Regions from separate parts of the Microbacterium sp. LMX7-1.2 genome, predicted to be linked through region 1. Evidence: predicted binding sites of a transcription regulator. Region 1 holds the regulator's gene; each other region holds the start of a gene.
What was found. The regulator LexA, encoded in region 1, represses DNA repair genes until DNA is damaged. The targets are predictions, from matches to a motif close to TCGAACANNTGTTCGA.

Region 1 (6,301 bases):
TGGTGCTCACCGGCACCGAGGTGAAGTCATTGCGTCAGGGACGCGCCAACCTCAGCGACGGCTACGCGTTCGTCAAAGGCAATGAGGTGTTCCTGGATGCCGTGCACATCCCCGAGTACTCGCAGGGGCACTGGACGAACCACTCGGCCAAGCGCATCCGCAAGCTGCTGCTGCACCGCGAGGAGATCGCCAAGCTCGCTCACGCCGTCTCGGCAGGCGGGTACACCCTGATCCCGCTCAAGCTGTACTTCTCGGACGGCCGGGCGAAGGTCGAGATCGCCTTGGCGAAGGGCAAGCGCGAGTATGACAAGCGCCAGACCCTGCGCGAGCGTCAGGACACCCGCGAGGCCGAGCGCGCCATGCGCCTGCGCAACCGCGTCGGCGACTGACCGTCGCCCGCTGATCCGACGCCGGTGACGGCACAGCCCTCAGGGCGCGGGTGTGAAACCGAACACGCGGCCGAGGAACGCCAGCTCGCGCTCGAGCGCGTCGACGATCGTCTCCGCCGCCCGGAAGCCGTGCCCTTCCGTCGGGTACGCCACGTACTCGTGCTCCACGCCCCGCGACCGCAGCGCGTCGCGGATCGCCTCGGACTGGGCGGGAGGCACCACGCGATCCTCTCCGCCCTGCATCAGGAGCACCGGCACGTCGATGCGGTCGGCGTGCGTGAGCGGCGACCGGTCGACGTACAGCTGCTCGGCCTCGGGGAGCGGACCCACCAGGCCCTCGATGTAGTGCGCCTCGAAGTCGTGCGAGTGCTCGACCAGCATCCGGAGATCCGCGACGCCGTAGCGGCTGATCCCGGCGGCGAACGTGCCGCCCCGCACGAGCGCAGACAGCACCGTCCACCCACCCGCCGAACCGCCGCGGATCGCGATGCGCGCCGGGTCGGCCAGCCCGGCATCCGCCAGGCCGCGCGCGGCCGCGATCACGTCGTCGACGTCGACCACGCCCCACTGGCCGTCGAGCCTCTCGCGGTACGCACGGCCGTAGCCCGTCGATCCGCCGTAGTTGACGTCGAGCACGCCGATGCCGCGGCTGGTGTAGAACGCGACGGCGGCGGAGGACGCCCCGGTGACATGCGCCGTAGGACCGCCGTGCACGAAGACGACGTACGGCGGGAGCTCGCCGTACGGCGCGGTGTGCTCGGGGTTCCGCGGGGCGTAGGCGAACGCGTGCACGGGGCCGTGCGGGCCGTCGACGAGCAGGACGGATGCCGTGGGCATCCACGCAGGATCCGCTGGCGTCCCTCCGGCGACGCGTTCGACCGCGCCCGAGTCGACGTCGACCGCCCACACACCGGGTGCCGACGTCGAGCTGCTGCCGGACAGCAGCACGCGGGAGCCCGAGACGTCGTCGACGCTGACGTGACCGTCGGCCGCGAGGGTCAGCGGGCGTGCGCTGCCGTCCGGTGAGACGACCACCACGTCGTCGCGACCGTTCGTGCGCACCGCCAAGATGCGGCCGTCGTCGAGAGGCTGGAACCACCTGTTGCCGAGAACCCAGAGCCCGTAGCCGGTGTCGGCGTCGATCCCGGCGGCCGACACGGGGCGGGCATGTGCGTCGCCTCCGTCGCCGTCGCCTCCGTCGCCGTCGCTGAGGCGGAGCCGCTGCAGCGCCCAGCGCCCGGAGGGATCGTCGGCGTACACGAGCTCGTCGTCGCCGGTCCACTCCGGCTGCAGGGCGGCTCGGGTCGCAGGTGCGATCCTCCGGTCGCAGTCCGCGATCACGAGTGCGGCCGACTGCCACGGCATCCGGGGAGCATGCCACTCGACCCACGCGAGGCGGGAGCCGTCGGGCGAGAGCGCGGGATGCGCGTAGAAGCCCTCGCCCTCCACGATCACGGTGAGTGCGCGCTCGTCGTCCGCGGCCGAGCCGTCCAGTGGGATCTCCACGATGCCGCGGCGGTGCGGATCGCTCGTCAGGTTCTCACGGACCGCGAACAGGCGCCCGTGCTGCAGACGCAGTCCGCCGTGAGCCGGCCCGGGCGGGGTGAGCGGCACGGGATCGCCGCCGCGCGGCATCCGGCGCACACGCTGGTCGGCCGCGTCGACGAAGTACAGGGTGCCGTCGTGGTCGGCCGTCCAGGCGCCACCGCCGTACTCGTGCACACGGGACCGCGCGTTCCACGGAGCGGGCAGGACCACCGCGCCCGTCGAGCTGCGCACCGCGACGCGGCCGCCCTCTGCCGGCACGGACTCTCCCCACCACACCTCGTCGCCGACGAAGCGGGCACCGTCGATGCGCGGCGCGGCTGCGGCGATCGACGCGGGGGAGAAGGGGGAGGACCAGGAGCCGTAAGGTGCGGTCATGCCTTCGAGCCTAAGCGCGGGGCGCCGTGCGGTGCCTTCCGGCGCGCGTCGAGGGAGCGGGACGGCGCGCGGTCGTGCGGTGCGGCGCGGGCGGCGAACAGCGCAGAATCAGACGGCGCGCAGTCAGGCGGCGCAGTGTCAGACGGCGCGGAGGACGGCTACGACCTTGCCGAGGATCACGGCCTCGTCGCCGAGGATCGGCTCGAACGCGGAGTTGCGCGGCAGCAGCCACGTGTGACCGTCGCGGCGTCGCAGCACCTTGACCGTGGCTTCTCCGTCGAGCATCGCGGCGACGATCTCGCCGTTCTCGGCGGTGCCCTGGGATCGCACGACCACCCAGTCGCCGTCGCAGATCGCAGCGTCGATCATCGATTCGCCCGAGACCTTCAGCATGAACAGGTCGCCCTTGCCGACGAGCTGACGCGGCAGCGGGAAGATCTCCTCGACCTGCTGGTCGGCGGTGATCGGGACACCCGCGGCGATGCGGCCGACCAGGGGGACGAGCGCGGCGTCGCCGACGGGGGCCGCGACGTCGGCGGGGTTCTCGGCGCCGGTGCCGGGGAGGTCGATCAGCACTTCCATGGCCCGTGTCTTGCCGGGATCGCGGCGCAGGTAGCCGCTGAGCTCGAGTTGGCCGAGCTGGTGGGTCACGCTCGACAGCGACTTGAGGCCGACGGCGTCGCCGATCTCGCGCATGCTCGGCGGGTAGCCGTAGCGGCTGATGGAGGTCTGGATGACCTCGAGGATGGCCATCTGCTTGGGGCTGAGGCTCTTCCGACGACGAGTGCGCGGCGCCTCGGCTTCAGGGGCGGAGTTCTCGCTCATGGTTCTCCTCAGGGGTGCGGATCCGGCGTCTCGATTCGAATGTCGGAGGTCCGTGGTGGGGTGTTCGTATCGAAACCGTATCCGAGAAACGCGCCGATAGGGAATATCTGTTCGAGCGTGTCGGTTATCTCGGGGGCCGGATTTCGAAGAAGTCTTGACAGATGTTCGAATTCGAAGATAACTTCGGAACGTAGCTTCGCATCCTCGGCTCCCGGCCGAGTCGCGGATGCGAACGCTACGCCACCTTCACCGCCCCGCGGTCACCCAGAGGAGCATGAGATGAGCACCATCACCTTCAGCAGCGCAGCAGTCCTTCCGGCACGTCCGGCGACTCGCATCCGGCTGACGGCGCGCGGTCGTCGGGTCGTGCTCGCTCTCGCGGCTGTGCCGCTCGCGGCGGGCATCGCCTTCGGTGCGCTGAGCGGCGGGAGCGCGATCGCATCGAACGAGGACGTCGCGACGGCATCCTTCGAGACCGTGACCGTGATGCCCGGCGACACCCTCTGGTCGATCGCCGAGAGCGTCGCACCGGGTTCGGACCCGCGTGAGGTCATCGGCGACATCACCCGGCTCAACGCGCTGCAGGGCGGCGCGCTGCAGATCGGTCAGGAGATCGCGATCCCCGCGGCCTACTCGGAGTGAGTGCTTCACTCGGCGTCACCGAGTGACGCGCCGTGCCCCGCTCGGCCTACCATGGGAAGGGTGACTGCTTCGCTCGCCGACCTTCCGCTCCGTGACGATCTCCGAGGTCTCACCCCGTACGGTGCGCCTCAGGCCCCGCTTCCCATCGCGCTGAACGTCAACGAGAACACGCATCCCGTGCCCGATGCGGTCGCCAGCGACATCCTCGACGACATCGCTGTGGCGCTTCGCGACGTCAACCGGTATCCCGATCGCGAGTTCACGACCCTCCGCGAAGGTTTCGCGGAGTACCTCGGCCACGGACTCGACGCCTCGCAGATCTGGGCCGGCAACGGTTCGAACGAGGTCCTGCAGCACATCCTGCAGGCGTTCGGTGGGCCCGGTCGCACCGCGTTCAGCTTCGCGCCCACCTACTCGATGTACCCGTTGATCGCGAAGGGGACCGGCGCGAGCTGGGTCGCGGGCACCCGTCAGCCGGACTACACGATCACCCCCGAGGAGGCCGCCGCGCAGATCGCCGAGGTCGATCCCGACGTCATCCTGCTCTGCGCGCCCAACAACCCGACGGGCACCCCGCTGGGGCTCGACGTCGTCGAGGCGGTCTACGAGGCCTCGCGGGGCATCGTCGTCGTCGACGAGGCGTACCAGGAGTTCGCACCGCACGACGCGCCCTCCGCTCTCACGCTGCTCGACGGCCGTCCGCGCCTGGCGGTCTCGCGCACCATGAGCAAGGCCTTCGCGTTCGCCGGCGCGCGTGTCGGCTACCTCGCCGCCGACCCCGCGTTCATCGACGCCCTGCGACTCGTCCGGTTGCCCTATCACCTCAGCGCGCTCACACAGGCGGCGGCGATCGCGGCACTGCGCAACTCCGACGTGATGCTCGGCATGGTCGCGGAGATCGTCGAGCAGCGTGATCGGATCTCGGCGACGCTCGAGGCGCTCGGCTACACGCCGCACGAGTCGTGGTCGAACTTCGTGCTGTTCGGCGGCGTCGCCGATCCGAAGCGCGTCTGGCAGGAGCTGTACGACCGGGGAGTGCTGATCCGCGACGTGGGGCTTCCCGGGCACCTCCGTGTGACAGCCGGCACCGAAGCCGAGACCACCGCGTTCCTGGACGCCCTCGCATCGATAGGATCGGCATCATGAGCAGCACCGCCCAGGCCCCGCGCACCGCCAACCGCGTGCGCAGCACCTCCGAGTCGACCGTCGAGCTCGAGCTGAACCTCGACGGCACGGGCGCGAGTCGCATCGACACCTCGGTGCCGTTCTTCGACCACATGCTCACGGCGTTCGCGAAGCACTCGCTGACCGACCTCACGGTGCGCGCCTCCGGTGACACCCACATCGACGCCCACCACACCGTCGAGGACATCTCGATCGTGCTCGGTCAGGCGATCCGCGAGGCGCTCGGCGACAAGTCGGGCATCGCCCGCTACGGCGACGCGCTCGTGCCTCTCGACGAGGCGCTCGCGCAGGCCGTGGTCGACATCTCCGGACGGCCGTACCTCGTGCACACCGGCGAGCCCGTCGGCTTCGAGCACCACCTGATCGGCGGTCACTTCACGGGGGCGCTCGTGCGGCACACGTTCGAGGCTCTCGCGTTCAACGCCGGCCTCACGGTGCACGTCCGAGTCCTCGGCGGCCGCGACCCGCACCACATCGCGGAGGCCGAGTACAAGGCGTTCGCGCGCGCGTTCCGTCAGGCCAAGGCTCTCGACCCGCTGGTCGACGGCATCCCCTCGACAAAGGGAGCGCTGTGAGCCGGACGCCCCGCGTAGCCGTCTTCGACTACGAGTCCGGCAACGTGCACTCGGCGGTCAAGGCCCTCGTCGCGGCCGGAGCGGATGCCGTGCTCACGCGCGACCGCTCCGAGGCGCTCGAGGCCGACGGCCTGCTCGTGCCCGGTGTCGGCGCCTTCCAGGCCGTGCGCGACGCCCTGCGCGCCCACGGAGGGGACGAGATCATCGATCGCCGTCTCGCCGGCGGACGTCCGGTGCTCGGCATCTGCGTCGGCATGCAGGTCCTCTTCGCGCACGGCGTGGAGCGCGGCCACGACACCGAGGGACTCGGCGAATGGCCCGGGGCGGTGACCGAGCTGAACGCGCCCGTGCTCCCGCACATGGGGTGGAACACCGTCGAACCCGGCGCGGACTCCGTGCTCTTCCGCGGCATCGAGCAGGAGCGCTTCTACTTCGTGCACTCCTACGGTGCCCAGAAGTGGGAGCTCGACGTCATCCCGCCGTTCCCGCAGCCGGTCCTGACGTGGGCGACGCACGGCGACCCGTTCCTCGCCGCCGTCGAGAACGGCCCGTTGTCTGCCACGCAGTTCCACCCGGAGAAGTCCGGCGATGCCGGCATCCAGCTGCTCCGGAACTGGATCGGCTCCCTCGGCGACTGACGTGCCCGTTCGGCCACCCGGCTGAGCGGATCGCTCTCAGAACCCGCGGGCGACGGCCGCAGCGGCCGACAGCCACGCCTCCTGGGTGGGCGAGGCGAGCGCGCGCAGTCGAAGGTGACCGTCG
Region 2 (6,301 bases), 860 kb from region 1:
CTTTTCCGGCAGGATAGACGGAACCGCCCATTGCAACGAGAGGTCGCGGATGCCCGACGGACAGGTGCTCGAGTTCACGCGCGTGACGAAGCGCTTCAATGACGTGACGGCGGTGTCCGACCTCTCCGCACGTGTCGAGCCGGGGATCGTCACCGCGTTCCTCGGCCCCAACGGCGCCGGGAAGACCACGTCTCTGCGCATCCTGCTCGGCCAGGTGCGACCCACGAGCGGAACCGCCACGATCGGCGGCGTCGCCTACGCCGAGCTGCGTCACCCGCTGCGCACGATCGGCTCCGTGCTGGAGGAGACCGTCTACCGACCGCGCCGCAGCGCCGCACGCCACCTGACCATCGCGGCCAAGGCCAACGGCATCCCGCTCTCCCGCGTCGACGAGGTGCTGTCGCTCGTGGGTCTCGAGCACGAGGCCGAGGGCCGCGTCGGAAGCTTCTCCCTCGGCATGCGCCAGCGCCTGAGCGTCGCGCACGCCCTGCTCGGCGACCCCGGCGCGCTCGTGTTCGACGAACCGGCGAACGGACTCGACCCCGAGGGCATCCGGTGGATGCGTCTTCTGATGCGGCGCCTCGCGGACGAGGGACGCACCGTGCTCGTCTCCTCCCACGTCCTCAGCGAGATCGAGCAGGTGGCCGACCACGTGCTCGTGCTGTCCAAGGGGCAGCTCGTGCTCTCCAGCGGCATCGAGACCCTCGCCGACCCGTCCGGCGGATCCGTCGTCGTCGACTCCGCCGACCGCGTCGCCCTGCGCACTGCGCTCTCGAGCGCGGGCTTCGAGGTCGAGGTGCTGCGCTCCGGACTCCGCGTGCGCGGCGGGGACGCGCAGACCGTCGGTGCGATCGCCGCCTCGGCAGGCGTCGCGCTCAGCACGCTCGTGCAGCGCGGACCCACGCTGGAGGACGTGTTCATCGAGCTCGTCCGCGGAGGGACGCTCGGACCGCGCGCGGTCGCGGCGGCGTCGGAGTACGTGGCGCCGTCGGAGGCTGCCCCTGCAGTCGTCGAGGCGGAAGCCGGTCCGGAGACGGATGCCGATTCGGAGGCGGATGCCGGTTCCGCGGCGGATGCTGCGGCGGACGCGGATGCTGCGGCTGAGGCGGATGCTGTCGCGGATGAGGATGCTGCGGTGGACCCGCTCTCGGGTGCTTCGGTCGAGGCGCAGGCGGAACCGACAGCGGAAGCCTCTGCGGTGGCCCCGGAGGCGGTGACCGCCGATGCGGCTCCGGATGCAGACGCCGCGCAGGCCGCTGACGCGGACACCGGCGAAGAGCAGGATCGCCCGGCTGAGGAAGGCGCGACCACGCAGTCCTTCGACGACATCCTGTTCGGCACCGGGACCGCGCCCGGGGACGAGAACGAGGACCGTCTCCCCGAGGTCGCCGACGCACCGACGACGGGCGAGGCGGACGCCGCGGCATCCGGTGTCGAGGTCTTCGACGACCTCGGCGAGCAGGATGACGTCGCCGACGGAGGCGACGAATCGGACGATCGCCCCGAGGGGGACGATCCACGCTCCGCGGCGGTGACGTCCATGCTCGCCGCCGCCGCTCGCGCCTACTACGACGATGAGCCGGCAGACTACCCGCTCGGCGACGCCGCGGCGTCCACCGATGCCGGCGCCGACGGCGAGGAGGGCGACGCGTCCGAAGGCGCTACGGGCGACGCGTCCGAGGACGAGACCTCGAACGAGGACGCGCACTGGTCCGTCGCGAGCACGGGCGTGATCGACCAGGTGCCCGCGTGGACACCCGACAGCGACGCAGCTGAGGAGAACGATTCGGCTGCGGAGGACGACTCGGCGTCAGGGGCGGCTTCGTCCGCTGAAGGCCGTTCGTCTGCGGATGACGAGCAGGGGCACCAGGTCGAGAGCGAGCACCCCGAGCGTGAGCACCAGAACCACGAGGGCGAGCACCAGAACCACGAGGGCGAGCACCAGAACCACGAGGGCGAGCACCAGAACCACGAGGGCGAGCACCAGAACCACGAGGGCGAGCACCAGAACCACGAGGGCGAGCACCAGAACCACGAGGGCGAGCACCGTCACGACTGACGCGCCCCGAGCGACGATGCCCTCCGTCACCGATCGGTGACGGAGGGCATTCTTGTCGAGGGCTCAGGCCGGTCGGGGACGGATGACCGGCCGGCGGCGCTGCTTGGACACGGGCGTCGGTGCCGTGGCGACGATCTCCTCGACGTCTGCGGGCTCCGCGGAAACGTCGAGGCGCAGGGCCTGGGTCAGGGCGAGTCCGTGGCGCGTCGTGAGGATCAGGCGACGGAACTGCGGATCTCCGTCGAGGTCGATCACGACGCTCGGACGGTGTCGGCGGATGAGCACGAAGTCGACGCTGCCCGCCGCCTTCCAGCTTCCCGAGGCGAGCACCCCGGGGATGTGCGTTCCCGGATTGGGCACGCCGCGCAGCCAGGTCCACGCATCGTCGGTGAGCTGCACTTTCGTGATCGTCTCGCGCGCGATGCGCAGGTTGTCACGATGGAAGCTGGCCGCGCGCTCGATGGGCGAGAGCACGACTTCGAGTTGCGTCTGGTCCAGCAGCAACGTCACCATGCGTCCAGTCTGCCAGCGGTACCCCGTCCGTTGCCTGCGTCTTCTTCACAGGACCACAACGATCCCTTGTCTGTTCCCACCATCGCGCGCTGTTCCATTCCGATGTTCTGCTCGAGTTTCGAACAAAGATACTAAACTCGAGGCATGGCAGCAATTCACGACACCGATCTCGACCACCGCCGGGCTCTGCTCGACGCGTGGGCGAGAAGCGGCGTCGGATCGCCGTCCTCGAGTCCGAGGCCTCGTCGCTGCTCGCCGATCGGATGGCGCTGAGCCAAGCGGATTCGGCGGAGTACCCCTTCCACCGGGATGCGATCCACCGCTCGATGGTCGCCGAGTACGCCGCGGCCGGTCGCTTATCCACCGGCGCGACGGAGCACGCGTTCACAGATGCCGCATTCCTGCGCCGGGGCCACCCCGAGGTGCTCGCTGCCTTCCGCACAGGCTCGATCACAGCCGCCCACGTGCGGGCCATCATCCGCGAGGGCGGCGTCGTCCGTGAGGCCGTCATGAACGGACGAGCGGATGCCGAGGCTGCGGACGACTACGACGCCGGGGCCGTGATCGTCGCGCAACGCGAGTCCCCCGCGCGCACCGCCGTGCACGTCCGTTCCCTCGCCGCGGTGCTGGCCGGAGCGACCCTGCGGGAGCGCCATGCACGCGCGCGGTCGGAGCGCACCGTCACGCTGCGCTCCGTCGACGACGGACTCGCACTGCTCACCGTGGTCCTGCCAGAACATCTCGCGGTCGCGATCATGGACCGACTCACCCAGCTCGCGCGCGGTGTGCTGGCCGCGCGCACGGACTCGTCCCGGAAGAATGCGCGCCTCGCCGGTGTCGCAGACGCTCGGGACGCCGGTGTCGCAGACGCTCGGGACGCCGGCGAGGAGACGACATCGGCCGATCGCGACGACCATGCGATCTTCGCCGGCGCGACGTTCACGGTGGACCCGTCGATCACAGCAGATACGCCGACGGTCTCTGCGGGAGGCGGCGAAGACATCAATGCCCTCCCACGACACCTGTCTGACGATCGCACCATCGACCAGGTCCGCACCGACCTGCTCACCGATCTCCTGCTCTCTGCCGCACCCGGCGACGCTCACGGAACCGCTCTCGACGGCATTCACGCCCGCATCCAGGTGACGGTCGCGGCGTCGACGCTCGCCGGCCTCGACGATCGTCCAGCCGAGCTCGACGGCTTCGGTCCGCTGCATCCCGACATCGCACGGGATCTCGCCGGGCGCAACAGCGGGTGGTCGCGACTGTTCCTCGACGCTCGAGGACTCGTCACCGAGACGGACACCTACACTCCGACCGAGCCGATGCGCCGATTCCTTCGAGCCCGAGATCAGCACTGCCGCTTCCCCGGTTGTCGGATGCCGGTGCACCGCTGCCAGATCGACCACACCCACGATCACGCCAAGGGCGGTCGGACCGAGGTGCACAACCTCGGGCACCTGTGTGCGACCCACCACGTACTCAAACATCCGGACATCGCCGACGACCACCGATGGACCGCGCGGCAACTTCCGGACGGGACGATCGACTGGCTCAGCCCGCTGGGCCGCATTTATCGCGACGAGCCACAGCGCCGGGTCATGTTCTCCTGACAGGGGGAGGTACTGCCCGCGGGCGTGATCGCGCCCCGCCGGATCACGCCAGTCGTGCGACCTGCAGGGCATGTGCGCCCGGCACCCGGTCAGGTTCGCATCATCCCCGCGCGTTCGCGGCAGCCCGGGCTGCCGCCGGGAGTGCTGCCTCGATCCGCTGCAGATCCTCCTCGTCGTGAGCGGCGGTGAGGAACCACGCCTCGAACACGCTCGGCGGCAGCGCCACGCCCTGCTCGCGCATGCTGTGGAAGAACGGCGCGTAGCGGAACGATTCCTGGGCCTGCGCTTCGGTGTAGTCGCGCGGGGCGGTCGGCCGGAACGACCCATTGAACAGGTTTCCGGCGTGGGCGACGGCATGGGTGACGCCTGCGTCCGCAAGCGCGCGGTCGAGGGCCGATGCGACGCGTGCAGCGGCAGCGTCGACAGCCGCATAGACCTCGGGCGTGGCGAGGCGCAGGGTCGCCAGACCGGCCGCGACCGACAGCGGATTCCCCGAGAGCGTACCCGCCTGATACACAGGCCCCAGGGGCGCCAGAAGATCCATGACCTCGGCGCGACCCCCCAGAGCGGCGAGCGGCATCCCGCCGCCGACGACCTTGCCGAACGTGACGATGTCGGGTGTGTACTGCTCGCCGGCCGCAGCCTGCAGACCCCAGAAGCCCGCGGGGTGCACCCGGAATCCCGTGAGCACTTCGTCGAGGATCAACAACGCGCCGTGCGTGTGCGCCGTGTCAGCCAGGAAGGCGTTGAAACCCGGGTCCGGCGCGACCACGCCCATGTTCGCCGCAGCGGCCTCGACGATCACCGCGGCGATGCGGTCGCCGTGCTCGGCGAACACCGTCTCGAGCGCGGTGCGGTCGTTGTAGTCGATCACCAGGGTCTGCGCCGCGATCGGCGCGGGCACTCCCGCGGAACCAGGAAGAGCAAGCGTCGCGACACCCGAGCCCGCAGCCGCCAGCAGCCCGTCGGAATGACCGTGATAGTGCCCCGCGAACTTCACGAGAAGGTCGCGACCCGTGGCACCGCGAGCCAGTCGGATCGCGGTCATCGTCGCCTCGGTGCCCGTCGACACGAGACGCACACGCTCGATCGGAGCGGCGTCGCCCACGCGCACACGACCCGCAATCAGCTCGGCGAGCTCGACCTCACCCTCGGTCGGCGCTCCGAAGGACAACCCGCGGGTGGCGGCGTCCTGCACCGCGGCGACGACCTCGGGATGTGCATGCCCGAGCAGCGCGGGCCCCCAGGACGCGACGAGATCGACGAACTCGACGCCCGCGGCATCCGTCACCCGCGCACCGCGAGCCGAGGCGAGGAAACGCGGGGTTCCACCGACGGACCCGTACGCCCGAACCGGCGAGTTCACCCCGCCGGGGATCACCGCTCGCGCGGCGGAGAACAGGTCGTCATTGCGGTCGGTCACAGCACACTCCTCGGACAGGGCACGGACGGCTCCGAGCACACCCTCCAGGCTATCCCCGGCGCCTGTACACAGGACTCAGGGCCGGGCGCACACGACTCAGGGCCGGTGCTCGCAGAGCGGAACGGGACGCGCGGACTCAGAGCGCGGTGAGGACATTCAGCGCGCCTCTCGCGCGCGCTCAGCCTCTCAGCAAGCGGGCCGCCTCGGTCGCCCAGTACGTGAGCACGGCGTCGGCGCCCGCACGGCGGATCGAGAGGAGCGATTCGAGGATCGATGCGCGCCGATCGATCCAGCCGTTCGCCGCTGCGGCCTCGATCATGGCGTACTCCCCCGACACCTGGTACGCCCAGACCGGGACATCGACGGAGTCCCGCACCTCGCGGAGCACGTCGAGGAAGGCCATCGCCGGCTTGACCATGACGATGTCGGCGCCCTCCTGCTCGTCGACGACGGCCTCGCGCACGCCCTCGCGCCGGTTGCCCGGATCGAGCTGATACGTGCGGCGGTCGCCCTTCAGCTGCGAATCGACGGCCTCGCGGAACGGGCCGTAGAAGGCACTCGCATACTTCGCCGCGTAGGCGAGCAGCAGCGTGTCGGTGAAGCCCTCGGCATCCAGAGCTCGACGGATCACGGCGACCTGACCGTCCATCATCCCCGACAGGCCCAGCAGCTGCGAGCCGGCGCGCGCCTGCG
Region 3 (6,301 bases), 470 kb from region 1:
CGCTCGCGCCGGGCTGCAGGTGCGGGAACGCGGCGCGCGCCGTGAACAGCATCCCGATGAGGTTCGTGTCGAAGACCCGGCGCATCCGCTCGGTGCTGAGGGACTCGAAGCCGTCGATGTCGTGCTGGTAGGCGGCATTGAGCACGAGGACGTCGAGCCCGCCCAACGCGCTGCGCGTCTCGGTCACCACCCGGGTCGCGAAGTCCTCGTCGCGCACGTCTCCCGCGAGGCTGAGCGCCTTGCGCCCCTCGGCGCGGACGAGCGCGAGCGTGTCGTCGGCATCCTTCTGCTCCTCCGGCAGATGAACGATCGCGACGTCTGCTCCCTCTCGGGCGTAGGCGATGGCCACGGCGCGGCCGATGCCCGAGTCGCCGCCGGTGATCAGAGCTCGGCGCCCCTGCAGCCGTCCGTAGCCCCGATATGAGCTCTCGCCGTGGTCGGGATCGGGGCGGGTCTCGTCGGTCAGCCCCGGCTGATCCTGCTGCTGCGCGGGGAAGCCCTCTTCACGATGCGCGTGGCGCGGGTCGGTGGTGTCGGTCATGTCGCTCCTCTCGATCCGTGTCGTTCGAGACTCGCGGGAGCCGGCCGAGGTCGGCAGGGGGTTGACACGATCGCACGCGTCGCGCGGTGCGCGCCGCGCGGTGCGCGGGTCGTGCGGTGCGCGGGTCGTGCGGGCCGCGCTCGTCAGACCGGCGGCGTGACCGAATCGTCGACGTGGTCGGCCGACGAGCCGTGCGCGTCCTGCGGCTCGGGGACGAGATACAGGCCGCTGGGAGCATTCGCCGTGTACGCGAGGGCTTCGATCCAGGCGCGGTTGATCGACGGCTGACGACTGCCGAAGTACTTGAACACGAGCGAGCTTCCCGGCTGCACCCAGACGGTGGTGCGGCCGCCGCCGACGCTCGCGTCCTCGCGCCAGCTGAACGGGAAGGGCTCGGCGCGGCGGAGCTTGGCGGTGATGACGAGCTGGAGGTGCGTGAGCGCGCGGTCCTCGATCTCGGTCTTGACGTTTCCCTCGTAGATGAACTTGCCCATCGGCCCCTCTCCTCACTCGACACGGGGGCGCCGAACGACATCCCCCTGTCGGAGCGGCGCGCACCTGCGTAGCGTCGATCCTATGGGAATGATCTACTACGACGGTGCGGACAATCCGATCCAGATCGACGATCGCGCCCTCGCACATCTCAAAGTCGTGATCGCGACGAAGCTGCGCCGCAACGAGAGCTTCACGCTGAGCTGGCAGCATCCCGAAGGCGACGCTCCGGGCCGCACCACGATCTGGTTGCACCCCTCGATCCCCCTGCGCTTCATCTTCGACGACCCCACCCCCGTCGAACTCCGCTCCGAGTGGATCGCCGCGATGGCGAACTCGGCCAGCAGCACCGGAGGAATCACGCTGGTGCCGGAGGACGTCCTCCCGGCCCTCGAATTCGGGGAGTCGGACGACGCAGGGCGCTGAAGTCAACCCCCTGCAGAACGTCACCCCGCGCGGTAGCGTCGACACACGACCCGAGGAGGCCTTCTCATGAACGCACGGCACATCGACGACCGCCCGGACGAGGGCTACACGCCCGCGACGACGCATGCCGAGTACGGCGCGGGCGATCCCCGGTTGCGGATCAACCACGACGACGACCGCTCCGAGTTCGCGCTCGAGGCCGAGGTCGTGCGCATCGGATCCGCCGCCGAGGCCGACCTGCGGGTCCCGGGCGCTGACCCGGTTCACGCCACCATCACGCACGACGAACGGGACGAGTACGTCCTCGAGATGCACGGCGAGGGCGGGATGAACACCAACCCCGCGGCGGATGCGACGCATCCGGGCGACCGGACCGAGACGCTCCGCACGGGCGCGCAGTTCACGATCGGGGACTGGTCGTTCACGTTCGCTCGCGAGGAGTTCGCGGACCACGGCCGCCCGTTCGGCGGACGCCTCGGCGGCGAGTACTCCGACCAGCCGCTGCAGCAGCCGCGCCCGGACTATTCCGACCAGGCGGACGAGGCGCACGAGGCGGATGCCGCGGCGGGTTCGGATGCCGCGCCGGGTTCTGGTGCCGCGTCGGGTTCTGGTGCCGCGTCCGGCCCTGATGCCGCGTCCGATAAGGCACCCGACGACCCGGATGCCGTGCGATGACGACCGCGCGGGAGATCATGACGCCGAGCCCCCGTTGCATCGGTGTCAATGACTCATTGCGCATCGCGGCATCCGTCATGGCCGATCTCGACGTCGGCGCGCTGCCGATCTGCGGAGAGGACAGCAAGCTCAAGGGGATGCTCACCGACCGCGACATCGTGGTGGGCGCTGTTGCGATGGGCATGGATCCCGAGACGACTCCCGCCGGCCGGCTCGCGAAAGGCGCTCCGGTGACGATCGCGGCCGACGACGACGTGCGCGTCGTTCTCGAGCGCATGCAGCGTCATCAGGTGCGACGTCTCCCCGTGATCGAGAACCACAAGCTGGTGGGAATCGTCAGTCAGGCCGACGTCGCGCTGTCGCTCTCGGCGGCCTCGACGGGCAAGACGGTCGAGGGCATCTCGCAGTGACCGCAGCGCGAGACGCCCTGGAGAGACTGAGCGAGATCTCTGAGGAGCGCGGGTTGCGCGTCTGCGTCGTGGAGTCGCTCACCTCCGGTCGCCTCGCGAGCACGATCGGTGCGGCCGAGGGGGCCGGCGAATGGTTCGCCGGTGGCGTCGTGGCCTACCTCACCGACGTCAAGGAGCGCGTGCTGGGGCTGACGCCGGGAACGGATCCGGTCTCGGCGTCCTGCGCCGAACAGCTCGCTTCGAGTGCGCGGGACCTGTTCGACGCCGACCTGTGCGTCGCGACGACCGGGGTGGGCGGTCCGGGGCCGGACGGCGGGCATCCAGCGGGAACCGTCTTCCTCGGGTGGGCGGGGCCGGACGGCATCGGACACCGGATGCTCGCGCTCGCAGGCGATCCGCACGAGGTCCTCGACGAGACGGTCGACGCGGCCGTGAAGCTCTTGGCGTTCCATGCGGAAGGGCTGCGCGCCCCGGGGCCGCGCCGCGAGCGCGCCGATGCGCCCTGAACCGTGAGCGCGGTGATGTGCCCTGAACCGTGAGCGCGGCGAGGAGTCCGGCTCAGCGCGGCGACGAGGATGCCGGTATGTTCCGTGACTGACCCTCGGTATATTCGAACGTTTGTTCTAGACTGGGAGCATGACCCGGCGCACCGATCTCGACCTCGACATGGAGGAACGGTGCCGCCTGCTCGATGACTGGGTCGATACCCGCCGACAGATCGCGGCACTGGAGGCGCGCGCGTCGAACCTGTTGATCGACCGGATCGCGGTGCACGATGCGGATGTGGCGGAGAGTCCGTTTCACCGGGACGCGATCTACCGGTCGATGATCGCCGAGTACGCCGCCGCCGGACACATACCGCGTGCGACGGTGGAGCACGCGTTCACCGACGCTCGCACCCTCTCCCGCGACCTGCCCGCGGTGCGCGCCGCGTTCCAGGCCGGGACGATCACGGTCGGACACGTCCGCGAGATCGTCCAGGCGAGCACGGTCGTCTCCGAGGCGGTGCTCAACAACGTCGTGGATGCCGAGACGTTGGGCCTGTACGAGCAGTCGGTGCTCGTCGTCGCCGAACAGGACACCGCCGCCCGCACCCGAGCACACGCCCGCAAAGTCGCCGCCGCTCTCGCGAAGCAGACCGTCGTCGAACGCCACCGCCGCGCCACCGACGAACGATGCGTGAACGTCCGCTCCGTCGACGACGGCCTCGCCCTGCTCACCGCCGTGCTCCCCGAATGGCTCGCCGTCGCGATCGCCGACCGCCTCACCCGCATGGCCCGCGAGATCGTCCGCACCCGCAACGACCGCGAACCCGTCCTCCCGCCGCTCGAACCCTCCGCCCCCGACGACGAGTTCGCGCGCGACCTCGTGCCCGGCGATCCCCGCCTCGACGCCGACCAGGGGCAGAACATCATCCACGGCAAAGACGGAACGTACACGATCGACCCGCTCGCCGGACTCGTCGACCCGCTCACGGATCCGTCCAGCCCCGACATCGAGCACGTCCCGGCCGATGAGCGCACGCTCGACCAGATCCGTGCCGACCTCCTCACCGACCTGCTCCTCGCCTCAGCCCCCTCCGAGACGCTCGGCACCGGACTGGACACCATCCAGGCCCGCATCCAGGTCACCGTCTCCGCGACCACCCTCACCGGCACCGACGACCGGCCCGCGGAACTCGACGGCCACGGCCCGCTCCACCCCGACATCGCCCGCGACCTCGCCGGACGAAACACCGGATGGTCCCGCCTCTTCCTCGATCCCACCGGACTCGTCACCGAGACCGACACCTACACCCCCACCGAACCCATGCGCAGGTTCCTCCGCGCCCGCGACCAACACTGCCGCTTCCCCGGATGCCGAATGCCCACCCATCGCTGCGACATCGACCACACCCACGACCACGCCCTCGGCGGACCCACCCGCACCGACAACCTCGCCCACCTCTGCCGCACCCACCACACCCTCAAACACCCCGACAACGACGACCCCTACCGATGGACCGCACACCAGCACCCCGGAGGCGACCTCACCTGGACCAGCCCCCTCGGACGCACCTACACCGACCCACCACGACGACGCGTCATGTTCATCTGACGCACGCGTGTCCGCGAGGCTAGTGGGGGTATGCGCTCGTTCGGCACGTGGGCATGCCTCAGCGTCCGGGCACGAGTCCGATCCGCAGCGGTGCGTCCGGGGCGGTTGCCGCGACGAGCGCCTCGTCGATCGCCGCGAGCTGACGGACTTCTCCGACCGCGTCGGCGAAGGGGTATGCCCGCCCACGTCCGGCGAGGAAGGCGACGGCCTCGGCGAGCTCCGCTCCGGTGTAGTTGTGCACGCCCGCAATCGTCACCAGGCGACGCACAGCGCTCTCGGCATCGAACGGCACGGGATCAGCCGGGAACACACTGCCGACCAGTACGACCGTTCCGCCCGTGGCCACGCCCTCCAGGGCCTGCGACACCGCATGTCCCGACGCCTCGATCACGACGTCGGGATCGCGGTCGAGGCACGTGGCCCCGAAGCGCGACGCCAGTGCACGACGCAGCGGGTTGGGGTCGAGGACCTCGACCGTCGCGCCCCGCTCCACCGCGATCGCCGCGGCCGTGAGCCCGACCAGACCCGCGCCGTGGACGCGGACGGCGGCGCCGTCGAGATCCCGATCCCGGGCCGCGCGGGCGACAGCCGCCCACGCCGTCGCGGTCGCGCACGAGGCGGGAGCGAGCACCGAGGCAGGGAGCGACTCCGGCGCGCGGACGATCGCAGTCCCGCCCCGCACCTGCACATGGCTCGCGAACGCCCCGGTGAGGTCGCCGTGGACGCCGATGCGGTCGTGCCCGTACTTGCCGAGCGTGCGGCACTTCTGCGACAGGCCGCCCACACAGCGGTCGCAGGTGCCGCACGAGATCGTCACCGACCACACCACCCGGTCGCCGATGCGCAGCGGTGTGCCGTCGACCGCGGTGGCACCCGCATCGCCCGTCGCGATCACGCGACCGACGCACTCGTGCCCGAGGACCAGGGGCACGGGCACCGCACGCCGTCCCTGCACGGTGTGCACGTCGGAGCCGCAGATGGTCGACAGCTCGACCGCCACGAGCACGTCGTCGTCGCCGAGCGCCACTCCGGGCACCGCGATCGTCTCGTGCGGATGGCCGTCGCCGATCCACACCATCGCCGTCGCGGCGGGGCGCAGTGTGACGTCGCGGCGATGGCCGGGGGGCCGGATCAGCAGAGTGCCCATATCCCGCGCCTCAGGAGGTCGCGACGAGACGCAACAGCCCGTGCTCCGCCAGCGACCCGCGCAACGCCGAGACGTCGGCGAGCACCGCGTCGGCCCCCGCGCCCGACAGAGCGCGGAAGTCGTGAGCACCCGTCAAGACCCCGGCTACGAAACCCGCGCCGGCCCGGCGTCCGGACTCCACGTCGCTGACGGTGTCCCCTGCGACCGCCACCGCCGCGACCGCGGAGGTCCCGGTGCGCAGCAGCGCCGTGAGAACGAGGTCGGGAGCGGGCCGTCCACGTCCGGCATCCACCGGCGAGAGCGCCAGATCGACGAGTCCGCGCCAGCCGAGGCCGTCGAGCAGCGCATCACGGGTGACGGGCGCGAACCCCGTCGTCAGCACGACAGCGAGACCCGCGTCCTTGAGATCCTGGATCGCATCGGCAGCACCCGGGATCGGCGACACCCCCTGCTCGGCGACGATCTCGGCATAGGCGCCCTCGAACGCGGCGGTGGCGCGCCTCGCCGCCTCCC

Region 2: the regulator LexA is predicted to act here: its motif matches at 2,691-2,706, upstream of MRBLMX7_RS12320 (DUF222 domain-containing protein).
Region 3: the regulator LexA is predicted to act here: its motif matches at 3,155-3,170, upstream of MRBLMX7_RS14165 (HNH endonuclease signature motif containing protein).

The regions. Positions count from the first base shown of each region.
Region 1 is NZ_JBEGIL010000001.1:3,373,606-3,379,906, forward strand. Features, by position in the region: gene smpB (SsrA-binding protein SmpB) at 1-389, shown strand, start outside; gene MRBLMX7_RS16565 (prolyl oligopeptidase family serine peptidase) at 429-2,312, opposite strand; gene lexA (transcriptional repressor LexA) at 2,451-3,137, opposite strand; gene MRBLMX7_RS16575 (LysM peptidoglycan-binding domain-containing protein) at 3,417-3,779, shown strand; gene MRBLMX7_RS16580 (histidinol-phosphate transaminase) at 3,831-4,925, shown strand; gene hisB (imidazoleglycerol-phosphate dehydratase HisB) at 4,922-5,539, shown strand; gene hisH (imidazole glycerol phosphate synthase subunit HisH) at 5,536-6,177, shown strand; gene MRBLMX7_RS16595 (MinD/ParA family ATP-binding protein) at 6,214-6,301, opposite strand, start outside.
Region 2 is NZ_JBEGIL010000001.1:2,516,108-2,522,408, reverse strand. Features, by position in the region: gene MRBLMX7_RS12330 (ATP-binding cassette domain-containing protein) at 50-2,059, shown strand; gene MRBLMX7_RS12325 (hypothetical protein) at 2,123-2,572, opposite strand; gene MRBLMX7_RS12320 (DUF222 domain-containing protein) at 2,770-4,185, shown strand; gene MRBLMX7_RS12315 (glutamate-1-semialdehyde 2,1-aminomutase) at 4,286-5,608, opposite strand; gene hemB (porphobilinogen synthase) at 5,787-6,301, opposite strand, start outside.
Region 3 is NZ_JBEGIL010000001.1:2,899,399-2,905,699, reverse strand. Features, by position in the region: gene MRBLMX7_RS14195 (SDR family oxidoreductase) at 1-541, opposite strand, end outside; gene MRBLMX7_RS14190 (ATP-dependent DNA ligase) at 685-1,035, opposite strand; gene MRBLMX7_RS14185 (hypothetical protein) at 1,118-1,459, shown strand; gene MRBLMX7_RS14180 (FHA domain-containing protein) at 1,526-2,134, shown strand; gene MRBLMX7_RS14175 (CBS domain-containing protein) at 2,131-2,544, shown strand; gene MRBLMX7_RS14170 (CinA family protein) at 2,541-3,050, shown strand; gene MRBLMX7_RS14165 (HNH endonuclease signature motif containing protein) at 3,181-4,641, shown strand; gene MRBLMX7_RS14160 (alcohol dehydrogenase catalytic domain-containing protein) at 4,700-5,788, opposite strand; gene MRBLMX7_RS14155 (HAD family hydrolase) at 5,799-6,301, opposite strand, start outside.